Regions from separate parts of the Pseudomonas sp. S09G 359 genome, predicted to be linked through region 3. Evidence: predicted binding sites of a transcription regulator. Region 3 holds the regulator's gene; each other region holds the start of a gene.
What was found. Region 3 encodes sigma-54, which starts transcription at its own class of promoters, with help from an activator protein. Its sites were predicted from a motif close to ANTGGCATNNANNTTGCTNT; they were not measured.
Positions count from the first base shown of each region.

Region 1: a site for sigma-54 is predicted at 2,458-2,477, ahead of CXQ82_RS23545 (circularly permuted type 2 ATP-grasp protein). Genes of this name have one in related genera too.
Region 2: a site for sigma-54 is predicted at 6,255-6,274, ahead of glnA (type I glutamate--ammonia ligase). Genes of this name have one in related genera too.

Region 1 covers NZ_CP025263.1:5,160,604-5,170,265, forward strand. The annotation lists gene CXQ82_RS23535 (transglutaminase family protein) at 1-65, opposite strand, end outside; gene CXQ82_RS23540 (alpha-E domain-containing protein) at 62-1,012, opposite strand; gene CXQ82_RS23545 (circularly permuted type 2 ATP-grasp protein) at 1,016-2,425, opposite strand; gene CXQ82_RS23550 (ribonuclease E inhibitor RraB) at 2,837-3,178, opposite strand; gene CXQ82_RS23555 (hypothetical protein) at 3,392-3,628, opposite strand; gene CXQ82_RS23560 (START domain-containing protein) at 3,732-4,337, opposite strand; gene CXQ82_RS23565 (YkgJ family cysteine cluster protein) at 4,379-4,633, opposite strand; gene CXQ82_RS23570 (translation initiation factor 2) at 4,796-5,275, opposite strand; gene CXQ82_RS23575 (PLP-dependent aminotransferase family protein) at 5,384-6,826, opposite strand; gene CXQ82_RS23580 (OmpA family protein) at 7,099-7,905, opposite strand; gene CXQ82_RS23585 (DUF4398 domain-containing protein) at 7,902-8,264, opposite strand; gene CXQ82_RS23590 (ABC transporter substrate-binding protein) at 8,274-9,089, opposite strand; gene CXQ82_RS23595 (electron transfer flavoprotein subunit alpha/FixB family protein) at 9,157-9,662, opposite strand, start outside.
Region 2 covers NZ_CP025263.1:413,143-422,804, forward strand. The annotation lists gene ntrC (nitrogen regulation protein NR(I)) at 440-1,876, opposite strand; gene glnL (nitrogen regulation protein NR(II)) at 1,873-2,958, opposite strand; gene CXQ82_RS01805 (hypothetical protein) at 3,260-3,886, opposite strand; gene CXQ82_RS01810 (chorismate mutase) at 4,017-4,553, opposite strand; gene glnA (type I glutamate--ammonia ligase) at 4,748-6,154, opposite strand; gene thiI (tRNA uracil 4-sulfurtransferase ThiI) at 6,489-7,943, shown strand; gene typA (translational GTPase TypA) at 8,083-9,662, shown strand, end outside.
Region 3 covers NZ_CP025263.1:1,035,809-1,045,470, reverse strand. The annotation lists gene lptC (LPS export ABC transporter periplasmic protein LptC) at 1-268, shown strand, start outside; gene lptA (lipopolysaccharide transport periplasmic protein LptA) at 255-788, shown strand; gene lptB (LPS export ABC transporter ATP-binding protein) at 788-1,513, shown strand; gene CXQ82_RS04610 (RNA polymerase factor sigma-54) at 1,710-3,203, shown strand; gene hpf (ribosome hibernation-promoting factor, HPF/YfiA family) at 3,279-3,584, shown strand; gene ptsN (PTS IIA-like nitrogen regulatory protein PtsN) at 3,595-4,059, shown strand; gene rapZ (RNase adapter RapZ) at 4,062-4,919, shown strand; gene CXQ82_RS04590 (HPr family phosphocarrier protein) at 4,936-5,208, shown strand; gene CXQ82_RS04585 (ZIP family metal transporter) at 5,246-6,139, opposite strand; gene CXQ82_RS04580 (superoxide dismutase) at 6,174-6,785, opposite strand; gene CXQ82_RS04575 (hypothetical protein) at 6,787-7,215, opposite strand; gene CXQ82_RS04570 (aspartate ammonia-lyase) at 7,243-8,619, opposite strand; gene CXQ82_RS04565 (FagA protein) at 8,612-9,007, opposite strand; gene pmbA (metalloprotease PmbA) at 9,153-9,662, opposite strand, start outside.

The DNA.
Region 1 (9,662 bases), 2.6 Mb from region 3:
TGGATGCTGGCGCGCACCTGGTCCTCGTAGTGGTAGGTGGTTTCGTGGCTGATGGAGAGTCTCATGCGGCCTCCAGGTAGGAACTGTAGATGGCGTCGCCCAGTTGGCGCACCAGAGGGATAAAGTCGGTCAGCCAAGCGTGCAGGCCTTCCTCGAGGATTTCATCGATGGCGGTAAAGCGCAGGCGCGCGTCCATCTCGGCGGCCAGGCGCTGCGCCGGACGACCATTGAGGCCAGGCAGGCTGGCGAGGATCTGGTCGATCTCTTCACTGCACGCGCGCAGCGAGCGCGGTACGTCGGCGCGCAACAGCAACAGCTCTGCGACTTGGCGGGCACCAGGCGCGTCGCGGTAAATCTCGGTATAGGCCTCAAACGACGACAATGCGCGCAGCAAGGCACTCCATTGATAGTAGGCGTGGGCGGTGCCATCGGTGACAGCGCTGGCTTGGTCGCCGGCCATTTCATAGCGCGCATCCAGCAGGCGCAGGGTGTTGTCGGCGCGTTCGATAAAGGTGCCCAGGCGAATAAACCGGAACGCGTCGTTACGCATGATGGTGCCGTAGGTGGCCCCCCGGAACAGGTGGGAACGCTCCTTGACCCATTCACAGAACCGGCTCATGCCGTAGCGGCTCAAGCCCTGTTGGGCGATATCGCGGATATCCAGCCAGGTGGCGTTGATGTTTTCCCACATGTCTGCGGTAATTCGCCCACGCACGGCATGGGCACTGGCCCGCGCAGCACCGAGGCAACTGTAGATGCTCGCCGGGTTGGCCGCGTCCAGCGCGAAGAAGTGCAGCAGGCGTTCGGCGTGCAGTTCACCGTGGCGCTCGAGATAGTCCTCCAGAGTGCCGGTGATCAACAGCGGCATGGCCAATTCATGTAGGCCGTCACCGCGCCCATCCTGGGGCATCAGCGACAGCGAATAACTGACATCGAGCATGCGTGCGAGGTTTTCCGCACGCTCCAGGTAGCGCGACATCCAGTACAGATCCGAGGCAGTTCTACTCAACATATTTCAATCCTCGACCACCCAGGTGTCTTTGGTGCCACCGCCCTGGGACGAGTTGACCACCAGCGAACCCTCCCGCAACGCCACGCGGGTCAAGCCGCCGGGCACCACGCGGGTTTCCTTGCCCGATAACACGAACGGGCGCAGGTCGATATGCCGGGGCGCGATGCCGTTTTCGACAAAGGTGGGGCAGGTGGATAAACACAGCGTCGGTTGTGCGATATAGGCGTGGGGCTTGGCTTTGATGCGGGCGCGGAAGGCTTCGATTTCCGCTGCCGTGGAGGCCGGCCCAACAAGCATGCCGTAGCCGCCGGAGCCTTGGGTTTCCTTGACCACCAGCTCTGGCAAGTTGGCCAGCACGTGGGACAGTTCCTCAGGCTTACGGCATTGAAAGGTAGGAACGTTCTGCAGGATCGGCTCTTCGTCCAGGTAAAAACGGATCATCTCGGTGACGAAGGGGTACACCGACTTGTCATCCGCCACCCCGGTGCCGATGGCATTCGCCAGTACCACATTGCCCGAGCGATAAGCCGCCAGCAGGCCGGGCACGCCGAGCATGGAGTCCGGGTTGAACGCCAGCGGGTCGAGGAACGCATCGTCGAGGCGACGGTAGATCACATCCACGGCCTTGGGGCCGTCGGTGGTGCGCATGAACACGCGGTCATCACGCACAAACAGGTCGGCGCCCTCTACCAGTTCCACGCCCATTTCCCGGGCTAAAAAGGCATGTTCAAAAAACGCGCTGTTGAAACGCCCCGGGGTCAGCACCACCACGCTGGGGTTATCCAGGGGGCTGGAGCTTTTCAGGGTGTCGAGCAACAGGTTGGGGTAATGGTCGATGGGAGCAATGCGCTGGGCGGCGAACAGTTCGGGGAACAGGCGCATCATCATTTTGCGGTCTTCGAGCATGTAGCTGACACCGCTCGGGGTACGCAGGTTGTCTTCCAGCACGTAGTAACTGCCGTCGCCATCGCGTACGAGGTCGACCCCGGAGATGTGGGAATACAGATCGCGGTGCAGGTTGAGCCCCTGCATTGCCAACTGGTACTGCTCGTTGGCCAGTACCTGTTCGGCAGGGATAATCCCGGCCTTGATGATGCGCTGGTCGCGGTAAAGGTCGGCCAGAAACATGTTCAGGGCCTTGACCCGCTGGATACAGCCGCGCTCGACCATACGCCATTCGCTGGCGGGGATGCTGCGCGGGATGGTGTCAAAGGGAATCAGGCGCTCGGTGCCCTGCTCGTCGCCGTACAAGGTGAAGGTGATACCCGCGCGGTGAAACAGCAAATCGGCTTCGCGCCGGCGCTGGGCCAGCAGTTCAGCCGGGGTTTCAGCCAACCAGCGGGCGAATTCGCGGTAATGGGGGCGAACCTGCCCTGCCCCGTCGTACATTTCGTCGTAATAAGTGCGGATCATGCCGAACTCCTTGTCACCCGGACGCAAGAACTATCGCAAGGCCCGTGCCAGCGGCATAAACACTTAAGAATCAGTGAGTTGAATTACCACCAGGTTCTGGCCGCACCGTCCTGGTGCGCAGAATGCCCGGTGCCTCCCCGCGCGCTTCATCGCAATGCGGGCTTTGGCTATCAACAGCATAGTCAGAGTTGATTTCACTGCCCGGCCACACCTGCGGATAATTGCCATCATCTGCTGAACAGTCTTCAGCGCACCGCTCTTCCCTTTAGGCCACCCTGCTTTGGGTGGCTTTTTTTTGGTGCTGAAAAAGTGATGACAAGTTCCGAGTAGTTTTCACACAGCACAAACAAAATCGGCCGACCCAAAGGTCAGCCGATACGCTGCGGTTTTCATGCGAATCAATAGCGTAATTTACATGGGTAACCCACGCACCTCCTGCTTGACGCCCCATCCTTCGATGATGCCGCCCAGAGGCTCGACCACCGCCTCAAAGTCCTGCTCGAAGTCTCCTATGCCGTCGTAGGTTGCGAACATGATCTTGCTCAGTTCCAGGTACCAGGCGCCATCGTCGCGCGCGCTGACCTGGGCATTCAGGGATTCCCCACGAAACTCACCCGCAGCCCTGCGCGCCCGTTCCTCATCCGGGAATATGGCGTAGAACTCGATGGGGTGGAAACGCGAGAAGTCGAAGCCGCCTTCTTTCATGCGGCGCAGAACGTTGGTGCTGATGTCTTCTTGATAGGCTGTGCTCATGAAAAGTGCTCCTCGAATTGATGGATAGACTTTCCGTGCTTCCCGAAGCCCGCGCCCTACTGGCGCGGGAGCTACGGCACATACAACACCGCTGGAAAACAAGCATGTAGCTGACAAGACCAGACCTTAGCGATTCATTCGCTGATCTCATTTGCAGAGTAGCGCGAAGCTATCACCTCCACCAGAGGTGTGTGATGGGCATACAGGGATTGTTCAGGCGGCAGGCGAGATGTCGAGGATCTGGATACTGTTCTGGTCTTTGAGGATCTTGACCGTAGGCTCGGGTTTGCGCCCTTCCAGGTCATTGAGGTCCAGCTCTGCAGCCACCGGCACCAGCTTGTTGCGGATCATGTGCGCCGCATCTTCGAGGCTGGGCTTTTGCTCGCAGGTGAACTGCTCCACGGTCTGCACGCCGTGATCATCAACGAAGGTAATTTGCCACGTTTGCATCGGTGCCTCCTCGATAAAGCCCGCGTGTGGGCTCACAACTATCTGGACCTTGAGGGTTAACCAAACGTTCCACTCAAGGCCGGAGGCACCGGATCAGCTGCACTTACTTTTCAGCGTGTTCCTTGAGGGCTTTCAAGGTGTTGAACGGCGCATCCACCACGAACTTGTTGGCCAGCCACGAAGGCACGCTACCGCCTGGCTCGGTGTGCACCTGGTAGGTGACTTCGGTCTGGTTGTCGCCTTTGGGCACCAGTTTCCAGAACCCGTCGACTTTGGCGACGCGCACGTAGCCTTTTTCTTCAGGCTTGTAGGTCGGAACACCTTCCAGCTTGCGGGTCAGGGTGCCGTCGGCCGCCTTGCTGGTGGTGATATGCAGGTAGGAATCACGATCCGTCACCGGGAACGGGGCCTTGAATTGGGTGTAGGTCCAACTCTCGTCACCTTTCTTGTCCACCAGTTTCTGCGATTTGCACTCATGGATCCAGGAACAGGCACCGGCCACGTCTTCCTGCAGAGCGACGATCTTGGCGACGGGCGCCTTGATAACTGTTACACCGCGATACGCCTTGTACTTGGAGCCGGCGATTTCGCTTAGGGACACTTTGATACCGTCTTCATCCTTGGCGACTTGCCAATCTTCAGCCTGGGCAGTGGCGGCAAACAACACTGTAAAACCGCACAACACAGCCATTCGTTTCAGCGAACCCATTGTTGTATTCCTTATTGTTGAAGTTCAGATAGTAAAGCCCATCAAGCCGCCGTCATCTGCTCCCACCAGCCGATCAACCGGATCGCATCGGCCTGGTCGGTACCACAGACTTCGATATCCGCCTTGAACTCACTGCACACCGCCGGGCGTTCCGGCTGCCCGAACAGCTGGCATAGCTGTTCGACCGACAGGTGCAGGCAGCGTTCGCCCGCCGGTTTGCCCTGTGGCATTCCCGGTAATGGCGAACTGATGGAGGGGGCGATGCAGCAAGCGCCACAGCCTTCACGGCAATTCATGACCAGCAGGTCCTCGACGACTCAATGTGGATGGCCGGGCTAGAGTACGCCCTTAAACAGCCGTTTTAAAATGGTCTAACAGGGGTTTTTCGCACAAAACAAATGTGACTGACCAGTCTGCGACAGATGGTCGAGGGGCGACGTCACGTCTGTGGGAAAAGTTTACTGCTTGAACTCGAATTCCAACGCGGCGCCTTCCACTTCACGGCGCTCTTCGTTGCGCAGTTGCAGCTTCATCTCATTGCTGAGCAGGCGGCCGTTGATCTGGAACGCGCTGTTGTCGGTGGGCTTCTCGCCAAACATCGGTGGCAGCAGCGGCACACTTTTGGGCTTGGGCACGGTGCCCAGGGGTTGCAGGTGCCGGACCATGTCCGAAGGCAGGGACAGATCCAACTGTGCCGGTGGCAATTGGGTTTGCGCCACTTCACGGGATGATTTGGACGCTGCGCGTTTTTTAACCGTGGCGGCTTTTTTCTTCGCCACCGCCGCTTTTTGGGCGGCAGCCGGTTTTTTCGCGGGAGTCTTCTGCTGGGTGCTGGCAGCGGGCTTGCTGTCAGTCACGGGGGCTGCCGCCAGCACCGTGCCAACGTTACACAGGCTTAACAGGCCAATCACCAAAGCAGCACGAACAATCGAGGTCATATCGCCAACAGCATTAACGGCAGAGGGCCATATGCTCGCTTGTTGTGCGCGGCATGACAAGCGCGGTGATTAGCCAGCTATCGGAGCTGTCCCCATTGTGTGCCTCATCTACAGCAGGCCGGCCGCAGTTTCCTGGCATAACTGGCTGGCCAGCATGCCCAACGTCATCAGCGCCCGCTCCGCCTCGCGGTTCCACGGCGTGCCGCAGTTGAGGCGGATACAGTGGTTGAACTGCTCGGTATTGCTGAAGATCAGCCCCGGCGCAATGCTGATGCCCTGTTGCAGTGCACGCACGTGCAGTTCCTGGGTATTGACCCGCCCAGGCAAACTGACCCACAGGATAAAACCGCCGGTCGGACGGGTCATCTGGGTGCCTTCCGGGAAGTACTGCTGCACCGCCAGCTGGAACGCGCTCAGGTTCTTGCGGTATTCCTGGCGGATGTAGCGCAAGTGCCGGTCGTAGCCGCCGTTCTCCAGGTAGGCGGCGACGCCCATCTGGGTGACGCTGCACGCCGAATGCGTGCTGAACATCTGCAGGCGCTGGATTTCCTGCTGGTACTTGCCGGCGATCATCCAACCGATGCGCACGCCTGGGGACAGCGTTTTCGAAAAGCTTGAGCAATAGATGACCCGGTCAAGGCGGTCGTAGGCTTTCAGGGCCTTGGTGCGGCCCACTTCGAACATCAGCTCGCCGTAGATATCGTCCTCGACGATCTGGATATCGAAATCCGAGGCCAGGCGCAGCAACTGTTTCTGCCGCTCTTCGGGCATGGTGCCGCCCAAGGGATTGCTCAGGCGGGTAGTCAGCACCAAGGCCTTGATCGACCATTGGTTGGCCGCCAGCTGCAGGGCTTCCAGGCTCATGCCGGTGGCGGGGTCGCTGGGAATCTCGATAACCTTCAGGCCCAGCAGATCGGCCAGCTGCAGCAAGCCATAATAGGTCGGTGATTCAGCGGCAATCAGGTCACCAGGGCGTGTCAGCACCCGCAGCGACATCTGCAACGCATCCACGCAACCGTGGGTAATCACCACTTCGGAAGGGTCCACCACCACGCCGGCATCACGCATGCGAATCGCCACCTGGCGGCGCAGTGGTTCGAAACCGGGGCTGAACATGTAGCTGAAGGCGCGCGGGCTCTGGAAGCGCGTGACCTTGGCCAGTTGCTGGTGCAGTGCGCGCACCGGCAAGTAGTCGACGCTCGGCACGGCGGCGCCCAACGGGAATACGCCTTCACGGCGCGACTCGCCCAATACCTGTTGAATAATGCTGCTGCGGGTAACCAACCCCGGGCGCTCGACCCGGGCGATGTCCGGCGTCGGCGCGGTCAGCGCCGGTGTCTGGTGCACGTAATAGCCGGACTGCGGCCGCGCCCGGATCAGCCCCTGGTCTTCCAGGTTGGCGTAGGCCTGCAACACCGTGGCATGGCTGACGTTGAGCTGGGAACTCATCTTGCGCACCGAAGGCACGCGCTCACCCGGTTGATAGACACCGCGCCGGATATCCTCAGCCAGTTGCTGGGCGATACGTTGGTAAAGCAACAGATTGGTCATGACGCAGCACTCGATTTCACGGGTATTTTATTTTTGTGTGAAACATACCAGCACAGTTTAGAAGTGTACGGGGACAGTTACCACAATAGTCGAGCGCTGGCGGGAGTGACAGTAAAAACTGTAGGGGTGGCTGACTGAATTTTCAGATAGACACAGAAACAAATGTGGGAGGGGCCTGCCCCCGATGAGGGAGTTTCAGTCACCAAAGAGGTTGACTGACCGCCGCCATCGGGGGCAAGCCCCCTCCCACATTTCTGATCTACACCAGGCTGTTAGCGAGCGGCGCCTAACTGGCCTTTTTCGTCGGAGAACACGATCTCCACGCGACGATTCTGCGCCCTGCCCCGCTCGGAGGCATTCGCTTCCACCGGGTACTGGTCGCCATAACCTTCGACCTGGATGCGTTTTTCGTCGATGCCCAGGTCCACCAGCACATCAGCCACTGCTTGCGCACGGTCGCGGGACAGCTTGAGGTTTTCCTGCTCACCGCCCGTGTTGTCGGCGTAACCCTCGATGCGCACCACGCGCTTGGGGTTCAGTTGCAGGAACTGCACGATTTTCAGCACGATGCGGTTGGCCGAGTTTTTCAGTTCGGCGTCACCGGTGTCGAACAGCACATCGCCCAGGGTCATCACCAGGCCGCGATCAGTCTGGGTAGTGGCCAGGCTGGCGATCTGTTCCTCAAGCCATTTGCCCTGTTGCTGCACGCTGATCAGCTTGTTTTCACGCAGGGCCAGTTGCAGGCGCTGACGTTCCAGTTCGAGCTTGGCGCCGCGCTCTTCGTTGAGCGCCTGTTCGGTGTGTTCGCGGGCAATCGCACTGTAGCGCTGGCTCAGGTAGGCGTAATGCACCACGTCCGCACCGCTGCCCCAATAGCTGGACAAGCGATCGGCACGCGCCAGGGATTCACCGGCGCGAATCACGTCCTTGGGCGCGATGCGCAACACATTGGCGTCTTCCTTGACCTTCTGGAAGTCGCTGCCGGCCTGCTGCAAGGCCTGCTCGCCACTCGGGTGGCTGGCGCAACCGCCGAGTACCGCAGCCCCCAGCAGCACAACACAACGCAAACGCCGGCTCATTGGGCTTCCCCCAACTGCAATTGCTTGCGCAGGCGCGTGATGCGGGTGTTGAGCACGTTGAGTTGCTCCTGGCTCTTGCGGGTCAGCACGCGAGCTTCGGCCAAGCGTGCATCCAGCTCGGCCTGTTCGGCCTGCATGCGCGCGTCTTTGTAGGATTGGTCGGCCATGTCGGCCTTGGCCTGGGCGAATTTATCTTCGGCCAGCTTCAATTCGGGTGATTCGTCGGCACTGGCACCCACGGCATTGGCTTGTTCCAAGGCTTGCTGGGTGAGGCGTATTTGTTCATTCGGCGCAGGATCGGCTGCACATCCCGCCAGAGCGACAACGGCGAGGGCCGCGAAAAGAGGTCGAAGAGTCACTGAAAATCCCTACTTTGTTGGGGTGCCGACGGGTTGTTGCAATTGCGCTTTCCAACGCTCGAGGTTGCGCTGCAGCGCGGCTTCCGTCACACCGGACGCGGGCAATTCTGTCATCTTTTTGGCGAGCTGTCCGCGCAACCACGGATCATTGCAGGCCGAGTTGTGGGAAATCGCCAGGTACAGACCGGGCTGGTCGATGGGAATATCACGGGCGACCAGGTCGTTACTCATGCCCAATGTCTGCGCCATGGCCATGCCGGAATAACGCCCGGCCAACACGTAATCGACTTCCCCGAGCAGCAGCTTCTGGAACGCGGGAGTCAGGCTGGGCAGACGTTGCAGGCTGAGTTGCTGGCCGGCGAAGGTCTCGAATTCGCGGCTCAAGCGTGCGCGCTCCGACACGGCGCCCTTGTGCCCATGCAGGTCGGCCGCAATGGTGTAGGCCAAGGCCGAATCCTTGCGTGTCCACACCAGGTAGTCGGTTTGCACCAACGCCGGGTGGATGTAGTCGAGGCTGTCCAGTTCGCCCAGGTTCAGCGGCGCATCGGCGAGGATGTCCATGCGCCCGCTGCGCACTTCATCCAAAGCCAGGGAGCGCTTGCCGCCATAGAGCAGGTCGACTTTGAGGCCCAACTCCTTGGCCACTTGCTGCAACACATCGGCGGTGGCGCCGATCAGGTGCGTGGGGTCCTGAGGGTCACGCCAGAGCAAGGGCGGCGCGTCCGGGCTGCCGGTGATCACCAGGCGGTCACACTTGCCGGCGGCCAGCGTCAGGCCCGGCAGTAGCGTAAGACCGAGCAATACGGTCCAGTGGCGCAATTGCATGGCGATGCCTCCAAAAATAAAAAAGCCCGGTCACAAGACCGGGCTCTTTATAAGTGAAGCGACTGGATTAGACCAGCTTCTCCAACTCAGGTACGGCTTCGAACAAGTCCGCAACCAGGCCGTAATCAGCCACCTGGAAGATCGGTGCTTCTTCGTCCTTGTTGATCGCGACGATCACTTTGGAGTCTTTCATACCGGCCAAGTGCTGGATCGCGCCGGAGATACCGACCGCGATGTACAGCTGTGGCGCAACGATTTTGCCGGTCTGGCCGACCTGCATGTCGTTGGGTACGAAACCTGCGTCGACGGCCGCGCGGGAAGCGCCGACCGCAGCGCCGAGCTTGTCAGCCAGGGCGTACAGGTGTTTGAAGTTGTCACCGTTCTGCATGCCACGGCCGCCGGAAACGACGATCTTGGCAGCGGTCAGCTCAGGGCGGTCCGACTTGGCCAGCTCTTCGCCAACAAAGCTGGAAGTGCCAGCGTCGTGGGCAGCAGCGACGGCTTCAACGGCAGCCGAACCACCTTCAGCAGCAACCGGGTCGAAACCGGTGGCACGCACGGTGATCACTTTGA
Region 2 (9,662 bases), 620 kb from region 3:
GAGGTTCCCCAAAGCGGTGTGGAGCGCGACGCGGTTCGCATCAAGCACCCCGGGTGTAAAGAGGGGATTCTCGGCCTGCCTGTACCAAGGTCCCCGAAACTGGGTTGTACAGGGGTTATTGCAGGGCGCGTGCCAGAGTGGCCAAGTTGTGCCAAATAATTTCATCAGAAAGCGCAAAGCCCCGGAATACGGGGCTTTGGTGTTTTTGCGATTTAATATTTTGTTAATTGGGCGGGTGTTTCAGGCTTTGGATCAGTGCCCGATGCCGGTTCGTGGTGCATTGAAGCGGTGCACGGTCATGAAACCCTGTGGAGAACCAAATGTGGGAGCGGGCTTGCTCGCGAAGGCGGGGTATCAGTCGATGCATTTATTGACTGACACCCCGCCTTCGCGAGCAAGCCCGCTCCCACATTGGATCTTTGCTTGATCTTAGAGGGTGTTAGCCCTCATCGCCCTCGTCATCATCGCCACCATCCACCTTCATCCCCAGCTCCTTGATCTTGCGGGTCAAGGTGTTGCGGCCCCAGCCCAGCAGCACGGCGGCGTCGCGGCGGCGGCCGGCGGTGTGCTTCAGGGCGGTTTCGATCATGATCCGCTCGAACGCCGGCACGGCGCTGTCCAGCAGGTTCGACTGGCCGCGTGCCAACGCCTGATCGGCCCATTGGCGCAGGGCCTGCTCCCAGTTGGTTACCGGTGCTGAATCCTGCGGCAGGCTGAGCAGCTCCGGTGGCAGGTCGCTGATATGCACCTCGCGCCCGGACGCCATCACGGTGATCCAGCGGCAGGTGTTCTCCAGCTGGCGCACGTTGCCGGGCCATGGCAGGTTCTTCAGGTATTCCTCGGTCTCGCTTTTCAGCAGCTTGGGCTCTACAGCCAGCTCCTGGGCGGCCCGGCTGAGGAAATGGCGGGCGAGGGTCGGGATATCTTCGCGGCGGTCCGACATACGCGGGATGTGGATGCGGATCACGTTGAGGCGGTGGAACAAGTCCTCACGGAACTTGCCCGCGTGCACCAGGGTTTCGAGGTTCTGGTGGGTGGCCGCGATGATGCGCACATCAACCTTGACCGGGGTGTGCCCGCCGACGCGGTAGAACTCGCCGTCGGCCAGTACGCGCAGCAAGCGGGTCTGGGTGTCGGCTGGCATGTCGCCGATTTCGTCGAGGAACAGCGTGCCGCCGTCAGCCTGTTCAAAACGCCCGCGACGCAGGTTGGCCGCGCCGGTGAAGGCGCCTTTCTCATGGCCGAACAGCTCGGATTCCATCAAGTCTTTCGGAATCGCCGCCATGTTCAACGCAATGAACGGCGAAGCCGCCCGTGGGCTGTGACGGTGCAGGGCGTGGGCGACCAGCTCTTTACCGGTACCCGACTCGCCGTTGATCAGCACGGTAATGTTGGAGTGGCTCAAGCGCCCGATGGCGCGAAACACTTCCTGCATCGCCGGCGCTTCGCCGATGATTTCCGGGGTGCGGGTCAGGGCCGGTGGGGCTTCCTGGTTCTGTTGTTCCTGGGCGTGCTGGTTGGCGCGTTTTACCAGCGCCACCGCCTCGTCCACGTCGAACGGCTTGGGCAGGTATTCAAAGGCGCCGCCCTGGTAGGACGCGACAGCGCTGTCCAGGTCCGAGTGCGCGGTCATGATGATCACCGGCAGGCGCGGGTGCTGCTCACGGATACGCGCCAACAGGTCCAGGCCACTGGCGCCGGGCATGCGGATGTCGGAGATGATCACGTCGGGCTGCTGGCGGGCCAGGCGGCTCATCACCCCGTCGGCGCTGTCGAAGCTCTGGGTGGTCATGCCTTCCTGTTGCAAGGCTTTCTCGAGGACCCAGCGGATAGAACGGTCGTCATCGACGATCCAGACAGTTTCACTACGGCTCATGTCGATGGGGCTCCTTGTTCCAGAGGCAGAAAGATCGAGAACGTGGTGTGGCCGGGATGGCTCTCACATTCGATCAGACCCTGGTGCTGGCTGATGATGTTCTGGGTTATGGCCAGGCCCAGCCCGGTACCGTCCGGGCGGCCACTGACCATGGGAAAGAAGATGGTTTCCTGGAGTTCCGCAGGAATGCCCGGGCCGTTGTCGATGATCTCGACCTTGGTGACCAGGCGATGGCGTATGTGACCGATGGTGAACTGGCGCAAGGCGCGGGTGCGCAGGCTGATGCGGCCCAGGCGCAGCTCGTTCTGGCTGCTGATGGCCTGCATGGCGTTGCGCACGATATTGAGCACCGCCTGGATCATCTGTTCGCGATCGATCAATACGTCGGGAATGCTCGGGTCGTAGTCGCGCACCAAGGTGATGCAGCCCTGGCTTTCGGCTTCGACCAACTGGCACACGCGCTCCAGCACCTCGTGCACGTTGGTCATCGCCAGGGACGGCAACTTGTTGGAGCCGAGCATGCGGTCCACCAGGTTGCGCAGGCGGTCGGCCTCTTCAATGATGACGTTGGTGTAGTCCTTGAGATGCTCGTCCGGCAGCTCGCGGGCCAGCAGCTGCGCTGCGCCGCGAATGCCGCCCAGCGGGTTCTTGATCTCATGGGCAAGGCCGCGCACCAGCATCTTGCTGGTTTCCTGCTTGGACAGCTGCGCTTCTTCTTTAGTGATGCGCAGTAGCCGGTCGCGCGGGTGCACTTCGAGCAGCAGCAAGGTGGTGCCATTGCTCAAGATGGGGGTCACGGCGTAGTCGACGGTCAGCGTCTGGCCTGTCAGGGCCGTGAGCATTGCCTCGCGCTTGGTGAACGGGTGTGCCTGTTCTACGGCCTGGCGCAGCGAGCTCAGGGCTTCAGCCGACTCGGTGAACAGCTCGCTGATGAACTGCCCATGGCTGCGCTGGCCGCTGATGGCCAGGAGCATCTCTGCCGCCGGGTTCATGTACTCAAGGCGCAGGTCGTCATTGAGCAGGATGGTCGCGGTGGTCAGGTTGTCGAGTAGCAAACGGTGCAGTGCATCGCTGATGGTCATCAGGACCTCTTTTGGAGCAAGGCGTGGGCTTGAGGCACACGCTGATACAAGGAAAATGCAAAAACCAAACCAAGGCTCCGAAAAGAAGCGCTGAACCCCTGAAATAAGGGTTTAAGGCTCGAAACTGTGGCGTTCTGCCAGCTTACTCGAGAAGTTTCGAACCAAAATGGGCTGGACAGGTGGGAAGGGTGCAACGTATCGCACCAATATAGTGCGAATTTGGCCGGCCTGTTCAGGAAAGCTCAAAGGCTTTCCTGCAGTGGCTAGGTGAGGGAGGTTGCTGGCGTTTAGCTGCGTGGGTTCAGGAGGGTTTTTTGGGTGTGGTTTTTCGATTGTTGAGGCAGGGCGTGATCACCTCGCGCAAGCCGCTGTTGCGGTGGGGCAGTACGAAGTCGGCGGTCAGTGGCGCGTCGCCGGGGATGGCTGAGGGTAATTTGATCTTGATGATTTTGCCGCCCATGTCGTCGCTGATCCATTCGCGCAGCTCCTGGCGATTGGCAGGCATTGTGAATTTGAACAGCACGCCGTGTTGCTGCGTGGGTTCGGCACTGTAATAGCCGTTTACGCGGTAGGTATGGGTGGGCAATGCGCCAGTTGTGAGGCTTAGCGGGCCGGTCGACCTGGCGTCCGGGCCTTCATAGATATTGGGGTTGAAGCGCAGCTCATCGGTGTGGGTGTAAAGCGAGATGATTGGGCGTAACGGCGAGCGATAACAGGCGACATGCAGGAACGCAATGCTGGTCTCGTCAGCGTGGGCGGCGAAGCCAGCGATTCGGGCGCTGATAAGCGTGCTTGTTGGGGTGGGTGCCTCCACTGTCCAGGCATTCGGCATGATGGCAGTGGCTGAAGGTGCCGGGATGGCCTGTGCTCCGCTCAGCGGGCCGAGCAGAAGCGTCAGCGAATATAGGGTCTTGCGGGTCGGATTCATCAAGGGTTACGTCGACGGATGGCGGCTGGACGCTGCATCGTAGGGGGGCGGCTACTTGGGATGTATCAGACATTTCCGCGGTTTAACCAGAAAGCATAAAAGCCCCTTGAGTGGTGCAGGCCCCAGCCAGTCAAGGGGTGTGGATGCACAGTTCGGCGGTGGCGCGCGTCATTGCGATTTGGGTCAATGGGTCGTAGCGCGGGTCGTGCACGGCCTGGGCTAGCCATTGTGGACACTGCGGGTGGTTACGTTCCGGGCTGAAGTCCGCCAGTTGTTGCAGCAGGCGTTTTTGCAGTTGGTCCAGTTGGGGGCGGATCTTGCCGACCAGGTCGGGGCGCGGGGTATCGGGAGCCTTGCCTTGAAGCTGCCAGTCGGACAGATGGGTGTATTGCACCAACTTGTTCGCTTCTATCTGGGCAGAGAAAAACTGCTCTGCCGCATCGGGCGCCACTTTATAGTCGGGCGCTTGGGCTCTTACGCTGGCGATCACGTCGCGTTCCCTTGGGCGGTCTTCCACGGCTTTGTGGCTGTCCCATTTGCTCAGGGCCACTTGGTCAGCGATGGCCAGGCGTTCGGCGATGCTGTTGAGTAAGGGGGCTAGAGTGGTGGGCGCAGCGCTGGCACTGGCACTGATGAAGAGCAGGGCGAACAAAAGGCTATGTTTCAACGGCGATCTCCTTGTGGGAGGGGGTTGCCCCCTCCCACATTTTTGATTGGGTTTGCAGGTTTGGGGCTGCGTCAGTCTGAGGCTACCTTACCTTGCGTGGTTGTATGCAGGTATGCCTGAACCCCAGGCAAAAAAAAGACCTCCCGAAGGAGGTCTTTTTTCGTCACGCTGCTTTAAGAGCCAGCGCTACTGGATCAGCAGCTGTAGTACAGCTCGTATTCCAGTGGGTGTACGAAGGTGCGAACCTTGATTTCTTCTTCGCTTTTCAGGCCGATGTAAGCGTCGATGAAGTCGTCGCTGAACACGCCGCCTTTGGTCAGGAACGCACGGCCCTTGTCCAGCTCTTCCAGGGCTTCTTTCAGGCTGCCGCACACTTGTGGGATCTCTTTGGCCTCTTCAGGCGGCAGGTCGTACAAGTTTTTGTCGGCGGCGTCGCCAGGGTGGATCTTGTTCTGGATGCCGTCCAGGCCAGCCATTACCAGGGCCGCGAAGGCCAGGTATGGGTTGGCTGCTGGATCCGGGAAGCGAGCTTCGATACGGCGAGCGCGTGGGCTGGACACGTAAGGAATACGGATCGAGGCGGAACGGTTACGGGCCGAGTAGGCCAGCATTACCGGTGCTTCGAAACCTGGGACCAGACGCTTGTAGGAGTTGGTCGACGGGTTGGTGAAGCCGTTCAGGGCCTTACCGTGCTTGATGATACCGCCGATGAAGTACAGGGCAGTGTCGGACAGGCCGGCATAACCTTCGCCAGCGAAGGTGTTCTTGCCATCTTTGGCGATGGACAGGTGAACGTGCATACCCGAACCGTTATCGCCGTACAGAGGCTTAGGCATGAAGGTAGCGGTACGGCCGTAGGCAACGGCAGTGTTGTGTACGCAGTACTTCAGGGTCTGAACTTCGTCAGCCTTGGCCACCAGGGTGTTGAACTTCACACCGATTTCGTTCTGGCCGGCAGTGGCCACTTCGTGGTGGTGCACTTCGATGACCAGGCCCATGTCTTCCATGGCGTTGCACATGGAGGTACGGATTTCGTGGTCATGGTCGAACGGCGGAACTGGGAAGTAGCCACCTTTGATACCTGGACGGTGGCCATGGTTGCCGCCTTCCACGTCCTGGTCGGACATCCACGAACCTTGTTCGGAGTAGATCTTGAACATGGAGCCGGAGATGTCGGATTTGAACTTCACTTGGTCAAAGATGAAGAATTCTGGCTCCGGGCCTACGAATACGGTGTCACCGATACCGGTGGACTTCAGGTATTCCTCGGCACGCTTGGCGATCGCACGTGGGTCGCGGTCGTAGCCTTGCATGGTCGAAGGCTCGATCACGTCGCACACCAGGATCAGGGTGGCTTCTTCGGTGAACGGGTCCAGCACGGCAGTGCTGTCGTCCGGCATCAGGATCATGTCGGAGGCTTCGATGCCTTTCCAGCCAGCGATGGAGGAGCCGTCGAACATTTTGCCTTCTTCGAAGAAAGCATCATCCAGCGCGTCGCGAGCCGGCATGGTCACGTGGTGCTGAGTGCCTTTGGTGTCCGTGAAGCGCAGATCAATCCATTTAACGTCATGATCTTTGATGAGTTGAACCGACTTCGACATAGTGTCCTCCGGGTGGCTTCGGGCTGGGGTAGTGGAGTTAGCCCTTAGAATGTGGGTGATGCCGGCGCGGATAGTCCGCCATGGCAACCTGCCTCACAAGAGAGCAAATTGCATGCCAGTGCGCCAACATGGGTTTTCTGCTCCAAAAACGCCCCTATAAAGGTGCATTGCGACAAATGCCTGAAAATAGCGCACCGCAATGTGGCGCCAACTGTCGAAAATGCACTGCTTTAGTGCGCATCGAGGTCTGTGCATATTAACTGGTTAAACCTTGAGCGATTTCCGCTATAATCCGCGCCCCCCTTTTTCAGCAGGCCCGGCGCGCGCTGTTTCCATGAAATTAATCGTTAAAGTCTTCCCCGAGATCACCATCAAAAGCCGACCGGTACGGACGCGTTTCATCCGTCAGTTGGCCAAGAACATCCGTGCCGTGCTCCGTGACCTGGACCCGGCTGTGGTGGTGAATGGCGTGTGGGACAACCTCGAGCTGGAAACCCGCATCACCGACGCCAAAGCCTTGAAGGACATGACCGAGCGCCTCAGCTGCATGCCGGGCATCGCGCATTTCCTGCAGGTGGATGAGTACCCGCTGGGCGACTTCGACGACATCACCGAGAAGTGCAAACAGCACTACGGCAGCGAACTCGAGGGCAAGATTTTTTCGGTGCGCTGCAAGCGTGCCGGCAAGCACACGTTCAGCTCCATGGACGTCGAGAAATACGTCGGCAGCAAGCTGCGTCGCGAGTGCGGCGCCGCCGGAATTTCCCTGAAAGCGCCGCAAATTGAAGTGCGCATGGAAATTCGCGACCAACGGTTGTTTGTGATCCACAGCCAGCACAACAGCATCGGCGGCTACCCGCTGGGCGCCCTGGAACAGACCCTGGTACTCATGTCCGGCGGTTTCGATTCCACCGTGGCGGCCTACCAGATCATGCGTCGCGGCCTGATGAGCCACTTCTGCTTCTTTAACCTGGGTGGGCGTGCACACGAATTGGGCGTGATGGAAGTTGCGCACTTTATCTGGAAGAAGTACGGCAGCTCCCAGCGCGTGCTATTTGTGAGCGTACCGTTCGAGGAAGTGTTGGGCGAAATTCTCGGCAAAGTCGATAACAGTCATATGGGCGTAGTATTGAAGCGTATGATGTTGCGCGCTGCGTCCCGAATCGCCGATCAATTGCAGATCGACGCGCTGGTGACCGGTGAAGCGATCTCCCAGGTATCGAGCCAGACGCTGCCGAACCTGTCGCTGATTGATTGCGTCACCGAAAAGCTGGTCTTGCGCCCGCTGATCGCCAGCCACAAACAGGACATCATCGACCTGGCAGAAGAAATCGGCACCGCCGACTTTGCCAAGCACATGCCTGAATACTGCGGGGTCATTTCGGTGAACCCCAAGACCCACGCCAAGCGCAACCGCGTGGAATATGAAGAACAACAGTTTGATATGGCGATTCTGGAGCGTGCGCTCGAGAACGCCAAGCTGGTCCCGATCGATCGCGTAATCGACGAATTGGGCCAGGATGTGCAGATCGAAGAAGTCAGCGAAGCCCTGGCCGGCCAGATCGTCGTCGACATCCGTCACCCGGATGCCGCCGAAGATGAGCCGCTGGAAATCGCTGGCATCGACGTGCAAACGCTGCCGTTCTACGCACTGAACGCGCGTTTCAAGGAACTGGATAACAGCCGTCAGTACCTGCTGTATTGCGACAAAGGCGTGATGAGTCGCCTGCATGCCCACCATTTGCTCAGTGAGGGGCATGCCAATGTGCGCGTTTATCGACCGAGCTAAGAGCCCGGGGCTGTTTGCCTGTGGCCTGCGTCACCGGCCCCCCGACTCTGCCGTCAAGCTGTAACGGCAAGGCCTGACTCTACTGTTAATCGCTGCCACGACCTGTCAGCACACCGAATCCTCTGATCGAGATACACAAGTGATCGAAAATCTACGTAACATCGCCATCATTGCTCACGTTGACCATGGTAAAACCACCCTGGTAGACAAACTCCTGCGTCAATCCGGCACCCTGGAGCGCAACGAGCTCAACGACGAGCGCGTGATGGACTCCAACGACCAGGAAAAAGAGCGCGGTATTACCATCCTGGCTAAAAACACCGCTATCAACTGGAACGGCTACCACATCAACATCGTGGACACCCCGGGCCACGCCGACTTCGGCGGCGAAGTAGAACGCGTAATGTCGATGGTTGACTCCGTTCTGCTGCTGGTTGATGCCCAGGACGGCCCTATGCCGCAAACCCGTTTCGTGACCAAGAAGGCTTTCGAAGCCGGCCTGCGTCCGATCGTGTGCATCAACAAGGTTGACCGTCCAGGCGCGCGTCCGGACTGGGTTCTGGACCAGATCTTCGACCTGTTCGACAACCTGGGTGCTACCGAAGAACAGCTGGACTTCAAAGTCGTCTACGCCTCGGCCCTGAACGGCATTGCCGGTCTGGAACACACCGACATGGCTGAAGACATGACCCCGCTGTACCAGTCGATCGTCGACAACGTACCAGCGCCAAAAGTTGACCGTGACGGCCCGTTCCAGATGCAAATCTCGGCACTGGACTACAACAGCTTCCTGGGTGTTATCGGTGTTGGCCGTATCGCTCGTGGTAGCGTCAAGCCGAACACTCCAGTCGTGGCCATTGGCGCCGACGGCAAGAAGCGTAACGGTCGTATCCTGAAGCTGATGGGTCACCACGGCCTGCACCGCATCGACGTTGAAGAAGCTTTCGCCGGCGACATCGTGTGCGTGAGCGGTATGGACTCCCTGTTCATCTCCGACACCCTGTGCCAGCCGGACAACGTTGAGGCGATGAAGCCTCTGACCGTTGACGAGCCAACCGTTTCCATGACCTTCCAGGTAAACGACTCGCCTTTCTGCGGTAAAGAAGGCAAGTTCGTGACTTCCCGTAACATCAAGGAACGTCTGGACAAAGAGCTGCTGTACAACGTTGCACTGCGCGTTGAAGAAGGCGACTCGGCTGACAAATTCAAGGTTTCCGGCCGTGGTGAGCTGCACCTCTCGGTACTGATCGAAACCATGCGTCGCGAAGGCTTCGAAATGGGCGTTGGTCGTCCAGAAGTGATCATCCGTCAGGTTGACGGCGTGAAGCAGGAACCGTTCGAAAACGTCACCATCGACACCCCTGAAGAATCCCAGGGCAAGGTCATGGAAGAGATGGGCCTGCGTAAGGGCGACCTGACCAACATGGTGCCGGATGGCAAAGGCCGTGTGCGTCTGGAATACAACATCCCTGCTCGTGGTCTGATCGGTTTCCGTAACCAGTTCCTGACCCTGACCAACGGTGCTGGCATCCTGACCTCGATCTTCGATCGCTACGACACCATGAAGTCCGGCGACATGTCCGGCCGTCAGAACGGTGTTCTGGTATCGGTAGAAACCGGCAAGGCACTGACCTACTCCCTGGAAACCCTCCAGGCGCGTGGCAAGCTGTTCGTTGAACACGGTCAAGAGATCTACAACGGTCAGATCGTTGGTCTGAA
Region 3 (9,662 bases):
CAAACGTGGCGAGGTCAACCCGGACGGCACCGAGGTGGAGCTGATCGATTCGGTACGCGTTGCGCGCACTGATGCAAAAAACCGCGACACGGTGATTACCAGCAGTCGCATGACCGTATTCCCGCAGAAGCAATATGCGCAGACCGAGCAAGACGTTAGAATCGACGGCGCTGGCGGTGTATCGACTGGCAAGGGAATGAAAGCGTATTTGAAAGAAAGCAGGATACACCTGCTATCGAACGTAAGAGGACAGTATGAGGCTCGTTAAAACTCTCCCTATTTTGCTCGGTCTGGGCGCAGCACTGGGAAGCGTGAGCGCCTGGGCTCTGCCGAACGATAGCCAGCAACCGATCCACATCTCGGCTGACGATGCGCAGCTGGATGACAAGCAAGGTGTTGCCACCTACACCGGCGGCGTGATCATCACCCAAGGGTCGATGAAGATCACCGGTAATACCGTGACACTGACGCGCACCCAAAACGGTGACATCGACGTCGTGACCTCGGTAGGCAACCTGGCTTACTTCGAACAGAAGCAGTCCGCTGCCGATACCGGCCCGATGAAGGGCTACGGCAAGACTATCCAGTACCACGCCCAGCAGAACCGCATCGTGCTGATCGACCAGGCCAAGGTACTGAGCCCCGACGGCAACTCCACGGAAGGTGAAAAAATCACCTATGACACCGTGAAACAGATCGCTAACGCCGGTCGCGCCAATGGCTCCAAGGTCACCGCGCCACGTCCACGCATCGACATGGTTATCCAGCCGAAGAAGAAGGCCGAGTAATGGCAACCCTGAAAGCCCAGCATCTGGCCAAGGCCTATAAAAGCCGTCAGGTCGTGCGCGACGTCAGCCTGTCGATCGACAGCGGCCAGATCGTCGGCTTGCTCGGCCCCAACGGCGCCGGCAAGACCACTTGCTTCTACATGATCGTCGGCCTGGTCCAGGCGGACCAGGGTCGCGTCCTGATCGACGACCTGGACGTCAGCCACCAGCCCATGCACGGCCGCGCCCGTGCCGGTATCGGCTATCTTCCGCAAGAAGCGTCGATCTTCCGCAAACTGTCGGTAGCCGACAACATCATGGCGATTCTCGAGACCCGCAAGGAACTCGACCGCGATGGCCGCCGCAAGGAGCTGGAAAGCCTGTTGCAGGAATTCCATATCAACCACATTCGCGACAACCTGGGCATGAGCCTGTCCGGTGGTGAACGTCGCCGTGTGGAGATCGCCCGAGCCCTGGCCACTGCACCCAAGTTCATCCTGCTGGATGAACCGTTTGCCGGCGTCGACCCGATCTCGGTCGGCGACATCAAGCAGATCATCCATCACCTCAAGGCCAAGGGTATCGGTGTACTGATCACCGACCACAACGTGCGCGAGACTCTCGATATCTGCGAAACCGCGTATATCGTCAACGATGGCCAGCTGATCGCCGAAGGCGATTCCGCCACTATCCTGGCCAACGAACTGGTCAAGGAAGTGTACCTGGGTCACGAGTTCCGCCTGTAAACCTGCCTGTAGAAACTGGCGGTGGCAGGTCGTTTGCCCGAAGCGCGGGAGTCAATGAAAACCTCCGGATTTTTATTGTTACCGCGCTCTAGGCAAAGCCCCCGATATCAGGCATATAATTTGCTTATGTTTGGCGCTCACGCGCCCTGTCGTGGATGGCGCATTGCGCCGGCGAATAAGGTGTTAAGCCCCTGCCATGAAACCATCGCTAGTCCTGAGAATGGGCCAGCAGCTGACGATGACACCGCAGCTGCAACAGGCCATCCGCCTGCTCCAATTGTCGACCCTGGACCTGCAACAGGAAATCCAGGAGGCCCTGGAGTCCAATCCGATGCTCGAACGCCAGGAAGAAGGCGACGACTTCGATAATGCAGACCCGCTGGCCGACAACATCGAGCAAAAACCCAACCCCGACGTGCAGGAACCGTCCTACCAGGAAACCGCCCCCACGGTGGATAACCTCGAGGAAGGCGACTGGAACGAACGCATTCCCAACGAACTCCCGGTGGACACCGCCTGGGAAGACGTCTACCAGACCAGCGCCAGCAGCCTGCCGAGCAATGATGACGACGAGTGGGACTTCACCACCCGTACCTCCGCCGGCGAAAGCCTGCAGAGCCATTTGCTGTGGCAACTGAACCTGGCGCCGATGTCGGATACCGATCGCCTGATCGCCGTCACCCTGATCGACTGCATCAACAACCAGGGTTATCTGGACGAGACGCTCGAAGAGATCCTTGAAGCCTTCGATCCGGAACTCGACATCGAGCTGGACGAGATCGAAGCCGTCCTGCACCGCATCCAGCAGTTCGAGCCTGCCGGCATCGGCGCCCGCTCCCTCAGCGAATGCCTGCTGCTGCAACTGCGCCAGCTGCCCGCCAAGACCCCTTGGCTGGCCGAGGCCCAGCGCCTGGTCACCGACTACATCGATTTGCTCGGCAGCCGCGACTACAGCCAGCTGATGCGCCGCATGAAGCTCAAGGAAGACGACCTGCGCCAGGTCATCGAGCTGGTGCAAAGCCTCAATCCACGCCCAGGTTCGCAGATCGAGTCCAGCGAAGCCGAATACGTCGTCCCCGACGTCATCGTGCGCAAGGACAACGAGCGCTGGTTGGTGGAGCTGAATCAGGAATCGGTGCCACGCCTGCGGGTCAACCCGCAATATGCCGGTTTCGTACGCCGCGCCGACACCAGCGCCGACAACACCTTCATGCGCAACCAGTTGCAGGAAGCACGCTGGTTCATCAAGAGCCTGCAAAGCCGCAACGAAACCCTGATGAAAGTCGCCACCCAGATCGTCGAGCATCAGCGCGGCTTCCTGGAATACGGCGACGAAGCGATGAAACCGCTGGTTCTGCACGATATTGCCGAGGCGGTAGGCATGCACGAATCGACGATTTCCCGGGTGACCACGCAGAAATTCATGCATACCCCACGGGGTATTTATGAACTGAAATACTTTTTCTCCAGCCATGTAAGCACCTCCGAAGGCGGTGAATGCTCGTCCACGGCGATCCGCGCGATCATCAAAAAACTGGTTGCCGCGGAAAATCAGAAAAAGCCGTTGAGTGACAGCAAGATCGCTGGTTTACTGGAGGCACAAGGCATTCAGGTCGCCCGTCGAACCGTCGCCAAGTACCGCGAGTCCCTCGGGATCGCGCCTTCCAGCGAGCGTAAGCGTTTGATGTGACGGGCGGGCCACAGCGTTCCAGTGGTGGGTATTCCTGCCCACCGCTTTATGCACTGGCAACGAAGGAGAAGCTGTATGCAAGTCAACATCAGTGGACACCAGCTGGAAGTCACCAAACCCCTGCGTGAGTACACCGAGAGCAAGCTGAACAAGCTTGCGGGGCATTTTGACAAGATCACCAATGTGCAGGTCATCATGGAGGTCGATAAGCTCAAGCAAAAAATCGAGGCCACCCTGCACGTACCGAATGCCAAGCTCGTCGCCAATGCGGAACATGAAGACATGTACGCGGCGATTGACTCGCTCTACGACAAGCTGGACCGCCAACTCATAAAGCATAAGGAAAAGAATCTGCACCTGATGCAAGGTACAGGTCGCTAACTCTCCCCCCATGATCCGACTTGAAACCATCCTGACCCCCGGCCGTTCCCTCGTGAACGCGCCGGGCGGCAGCAAGAAGAAAGCCCTCGAGCAAATTGCCAACCTGATCAGCCGCGAAGTGCCTGAGCTGGAGATGCAAGATGTCTACGAGGCTCTGATTGCCCGTGAAAAACTCGGCTCCACGGGTTTTGGCAACGGCATCGCCATTCCTCACTGCCGCCTCAAAGGCTGCGAGACACCGGTCAGCGCCCTGCTGCACCTGGACGCTCCCATCGATTTCGACGCCATCGACGGTGCCCCGGTCGACCTGCTGTTTGTACTGCTGGTCCCACAGGCTGCCACCGATGCGCACCTGGAACTGCTCCGGCAGATCGCCAGCATGCTCGACCGCAAGGAAGTACGCGACAAACTGCGCAGTGCCAGCAGCAATGAGGCGTTGTATCAGGTTGTCCTGGATGAACAAAACGGGCAGTAATCATGCGTTTGATCATCGTCAGCGGCCGCTCCGGCTCGGGTAAAAGCACCGCCCTCAATGTTCTCGAGGACAACGGTTTCTATTGCATCGACAACCTGCCTGCCGGCCTGCTGCCGGAATTGGCGGAACGCGCGTTGATCCACACCGAACTGGCGCAACCATTGGTCGCCGTTTCGATTGATGCCCGCAACCTGCCCAGCCACCTGGAGCGATTCCCGCAATTGCTCGAGGAAGTGCGGGCCAAGCACATTCATTGCGACGTGCTGTACCTGGACGCCGACGAAGAGACGCTGCTCAAGCGCTTCTCCGAAACCCGGCGCCGTCACCCCCTCAGCAGCCCTCACCGCTCCCTCGCCGAAGCGATCGAAGACGAAACCAAGCTGTTGGGGCCGATCATTGACCTCGCCGACCTCAAGATCAACACCACGGGCCTCAACCTGTATCAGCTACGCGATGCCATCAAGCTGCGCCTGCTGAACCAGCCGGAGCCCGGCACGGCGTTTCTGGTGGAGTCGTTTGGCTTCAAGCGCGGCATGCCGGTGGACGCCGACCTGGTGTTCGATGTGCGCTGCCTGCCCAACCCCTATTGGAAGCCGGAGCTGCGCGATCAATCCGGGCTGGATCAGCCGGTGGCCGAGTACCTGGCCGCGCAACCGGATGTAGAAGAGATGTTCCAGGACATCTCCAGCTACCTGCTCAAATGGTTGCCGCGCTTTGCCGCAAGCAACCGGGCCTATGTCACCATTGCCATCGGCTGCACCGGCGGGCACCACCGCTCGGTCTACCTGACCGAACGCCTGGGCCAGGTGCTGCAACAAACCCTCAAGAACGTCCAGGTTCGCCACCGCGACCTTAGCTGAAAGGAACACCCCCGCGATGCCCGCTCTGGAAATTGAAATCATCAACAAGCTGGGCCTGCATGCCCGCGCCTCGGCCAAGTTCGTCGGCGTTGCCGGGCAGTTTCCTTGCCAGATCCGCGCTGGGCGCACCCCTGAATCCATGGTTGATGGCAAGAGCATCATGGCCATGATGATGCTGGCCGCCGGCAAGGGCACCAAGATCCACCTGAAGACGGAAGGCGAGAAAGAAGAGGAAGCGATGGCCGCGCTGGTGGCGTTGATCAACAACTATTTTGATGAGGGTGAGTAAACCCACCCGTTAATACAGGCGTGAGGCTGCAACGGCCTCACCCCAACGCCGTATCCATCACCATCATCAAACAAAACCCGATGCACAGCCCCAGGCTCGCGAGCTTTTCGTGACCGTTTCGGCGCGACTCCGGGATCACTTCGTGGGTCACCACCAACAGCATCGCACCGGCCGCCAATGCCAGCCCCAAGGGCAACAGCACCTCGGCGAGGCTCACCAGCCAGGCACAGAGCACGGCGAATACCGGCTCTACCAAGCCTGATGCCGCCCCGATCAGAAACGCCTTGACCCGCGACATTCCCGCCCCGGCCAATACCAGCGCAATCACCAGGCCTTCGGGTACGTCCTGCAAGGCAATGCCCATCGCTAGGCTGTCGGCGTCCGGCATGCCGCCGCCGGCGGAAACGCCTACGGCCATGCCTTCGGGTATGTTGTGGGCGATGATGGCGAACACAAACAGCCAGATACGCGGCGGGATTACCGGTTTGTCCGGCGTGCCTACGAGCATTTCCGGGCTGGCGCCGGAGACCTTGCGGTCAACCAGATACAGCCCGAATGCACCCAGCATGATGCCAAAGCTGATCAAGCCACTGGCACCCCAAGGCGACAACCCCAGGCCTTCAGCGGCGGCGATGCCTGGCACAATCAGCGAAAACGCCGTCGCCGCCAGCATCACCCCGGCACCAAAACCCAACAAGGTATCGCTCAGCGCCACCGGCATGCGCCGGATCACCAATACCGGCACCGCACCCAGCGCCGTGCCAAGCGCGCAGATCGCGCCGCCTTGCAAGGCGCGCAGGATTCGCGGCTCCAAGTCCAGCCAGGCCAGCCCGTGGGCCACCAGCAATGCAGTACCTGCCAACAGCAGCAGCGAGCCAAACGCATAACGAAACATTCGCCCGCTGCTGATCGCCAGTGTTTCAGTGCCCATAATCGGCCTTAGATCTTGTTATGTGAGTTGAATGTCAGGCCAAAGCAGCCTGATAGCGTGCGGCGACTTCGGGCCAGTTAATAACACTGTAGAAGGCGTTGATGTATTCCGGGCGACGGTTCTGGTACAGCAGGTAGTAAGCATGTTCCCAGACGTCCAGACCGAGGATCGGGGTGTTGCCGTTCATCAGTGGGCTGTCCTGGTTGCCACTGCTTTCCACCACCAGCGTCTTTTGCGGGGTCACGCTGAGCCACGCCCAGCCGCTGCCGAAACGAGTCAAGGCGGCCTTGGTGAACGCCTCCTTGAAGCTGTCGAAACCGCCCAGTTGCTCGTCGATGGCTTTACCCAGCGCGCCTTCCGGCTTACCGCCGCCTTTTGGCGACATCACTGCCCAGAACAACGAATGGTTGGCGTGGCCGCCGCCCTGGTTGATCACGGCTGCGCGCAGTTTTTCCGGCAGTTGCTGCACGCTGGACACCAACTTCTCTACCGGCCAGCCGGCGAACTCGGTGCCCTCGACTGCCGCATTGAGGTTGTTGATGTAGGTCTGGTGGTGCTTGGTGTAGTGAATTTCCATGGTTTGCGCATCGATATGCGGTTCAAGGGCATCGTAGGCGTAAGGCAATGCAGGCAAGGTGTAGGTCATATCAATGTGCTCCGTATTGAGACGTGGTCGGTTGCGCCGCAGTACCGCCCAATAAACGATGGGTGCGCGGGTACTCGCCGTGATCGCTGATGAAATTCAGCAATTCAACGTAGGTCTTGCTGCTCTGACGCAGGGCCGCTTCACGCAACTGCGGGCTGAGGCGTGGGTCCTGCATGGTCTGCAGCAAACGCTGGTGGATCGCGCAGAGGTACTCCGCGCTTTCCTCCGGCTGGTTCAGGCGCAAGTGCAGATCCGCCAGGTTGTGATGGGAAATGACGCAAGCCGCCACTGCTTCGTCGGCATCCGCCCAGCGTTCGAACAACACTTGGGCCAGGGCCAGCGCTTGCAAGTACGCCTCGCGAGCGTCTACCAGCTCGCCCGCCATAAAGCAGCGATTGGCCCGTTCGATCGTGCGTTTCCAGTGCTCCATGGTGAGCCTCCAAAGCAGGGTCGGTGATTACACGCCGCCGGCCGTGAGCTTTTCCGGGTCCAGCAGGATCTCCAGTTGGCTACGGGGCAAGTCGGTGTGCTCAAGTGCCACATCAATCACCGGACGGCCTTGCTGATAGGCTTTCTTGGCGATTTCAGCGGCCTTTTGGTAACCAATGATCGGGTTGAGTGCGGTCACCAGGATCGGGTTGCGCGACAACGCCTCCTTAAGCTTGGCTTCGTTGACCTTGAAGCTGGCAATCGCCTTGTCCGCCAGCAGGCGGCTGGAATTGGCCAACAGTTCAAGGCTGCTGAGCAGGTTCTGGGCGATGATCGGCAGCATCACGTTCAACTCGAAGTTGCCCGACTGGCCGGCCACGGTGATCACCGTGTCATTGCCGATCACCTGCGCGGCAACCATGGCGGTTGCCTCAGGGATTACCGGGTTGACCTTGCCCGGCATGATCGACGAGCCAGGCTGCAGGCCTTCGAGTTCGATTTCACCCAGGCCGGCCAGTGGACCGGAGTTCATCCAGCGCAGGTCGTTGGCGATTTTCATCAGCGACACGGCGGTAGCTTTCAGCTGACCAGAGACGGCGACGGCCGTGTCCTGGGAGCCGATCAGCGCGAACAGGTTCTTGCCCGGGGTGAATTTCACGCCGGTGAGGCTGCTCAGTTGCTGACTGAAACGCGCGGCGAACTCAGGGTGGGCGTTGATCCCGGTACCTACCGCCGTGCCGCCCTGGGCCAGGGCTTGCAGGCTTGGCAGCAAGTCTTGCAGGTGGCCAATGTTGGCCTTGAGCTGCTGGGCCCAACCGTTGAGCACCTGGCTCATGCGCACCGGCATGGCATCCATCAGGTGGGTGCGACCGGTCTTGATGAACGGGTGCACCTCTTCGGCCTTCTGCTCGATCACCTGCACCAGGTGCAGCAGCGCCGGCAATGTTTGCTCATGCAGTACCAGCGCAGCGCTGACATGGATGGTGGTCGGGATGATGTCGTTGCTGCTTTGGCCGCAGTTCACATGGTCGTTGGGGTTGACCGCCTCGCCCAGCAAGCGGCTGGCGAGGGTCGCGATCACTTCGTTGGCGTTCATGTTGGAGCTGGTGCCGGAACCGGTCTGGAAGATATCCACCGGGAAATGCTGCATGAAGTCGCCTTCCAGCAAGCCTTGGGCGGCATCGACAATGGCCTTGCCCTGCCCTTCGCTGATTTGCTTGAGGTCGACATTGACCTTGGCGGCGGCGGCCTTGGCCAGGATCAGGGCACGAATGAATTGTGCCGGCATGCGTTGGTGGCTGATCGGGAAGTTGTTCACCGCGCGCTGGGTTTGCGCACCGTACAAAGCCTCGGCAGGTACTTGCAGTTCGCCCATGCTGTCACGTTCGATACGGGTGTTACTCATCGTTAGATCCTTGCACCAAGTCAGAAACGGAAATCGAAGGGAGCAATTCGCAGGTCGCCAATTGCCAGGCAAAGGTCTGCCAGCGCTTGAGGCGGCAGGCACAGTGGGAGAGTTTTTCCAGGTCGCGCAGGGGGCGCCAGGCCTGATCCAGGCAGGTGGATCGCCAATGCCAGGGCAAGGCGATATCACTGGCGGTATCGATCAGCAGGCGGAATGACGTTTCGGCGATCGTCCACGGGTGGGTAGCCGTGCAACACGCCAGGTATCGCCCCTCATTGAGGTAATGTTCGATCAGGCGAGGTTCATTCGGATCGAGGCCACAGCGAATCTGACGACTCATCCAGCGCCAGCTCTCCAGGTAGGGATCCTCATGCAGGACAGAACTCATGATCCACACTCATTCGGTAATGATATTTATTATTAAATGATATTGAGAATCAACGCAATGGCGGCAATGTGATCAAGCTGAAATGCAGGCACAAAAAAAGCGCGCTATCCGTGGGATAGCGCGCTTTTTTAAGGTTACGGACGGATCAACTGCCGGCGACGGTCATCCGTTCAATCAACACCGAACCCGTGCGAATGTTGCTGCGCAGTTCCAAGTCGTTCCCGACGGCGACGATCTGCTTGAACATATCGCGCATATTGCCAGCGATGGTCACTTCCTGGACCGCGAACTGAATCTCGCCGTTTTCCACCCAGAAACCCGCCGCGCCACGCGAATAATCCCCAGTAACCATATTCAGGCCGTGGCCCATCAACTCGGTTACCAACAGGCCACGGCCCATGCGCCGCAGCAGTGCCGCCTGGTCTTCATCACCATGGGTCACGAACAGGTTATGCACACCACCGGAGTTGGCGGTGCTCGGCAGGCCAAGCTTGCGGCCGGAGTAAGTACCCAGGACGTAGGACACCAACTCACCCTTTTCGACGAACGGCTTGGCATAAGTCGCCAGGCCATCACCGTCGAACGCCGAGCTGCCCATGGCCCGCATCAAGTGCGGACGCTCATCGATGGTCAGCCATTCCGGGAACAGCTTCTG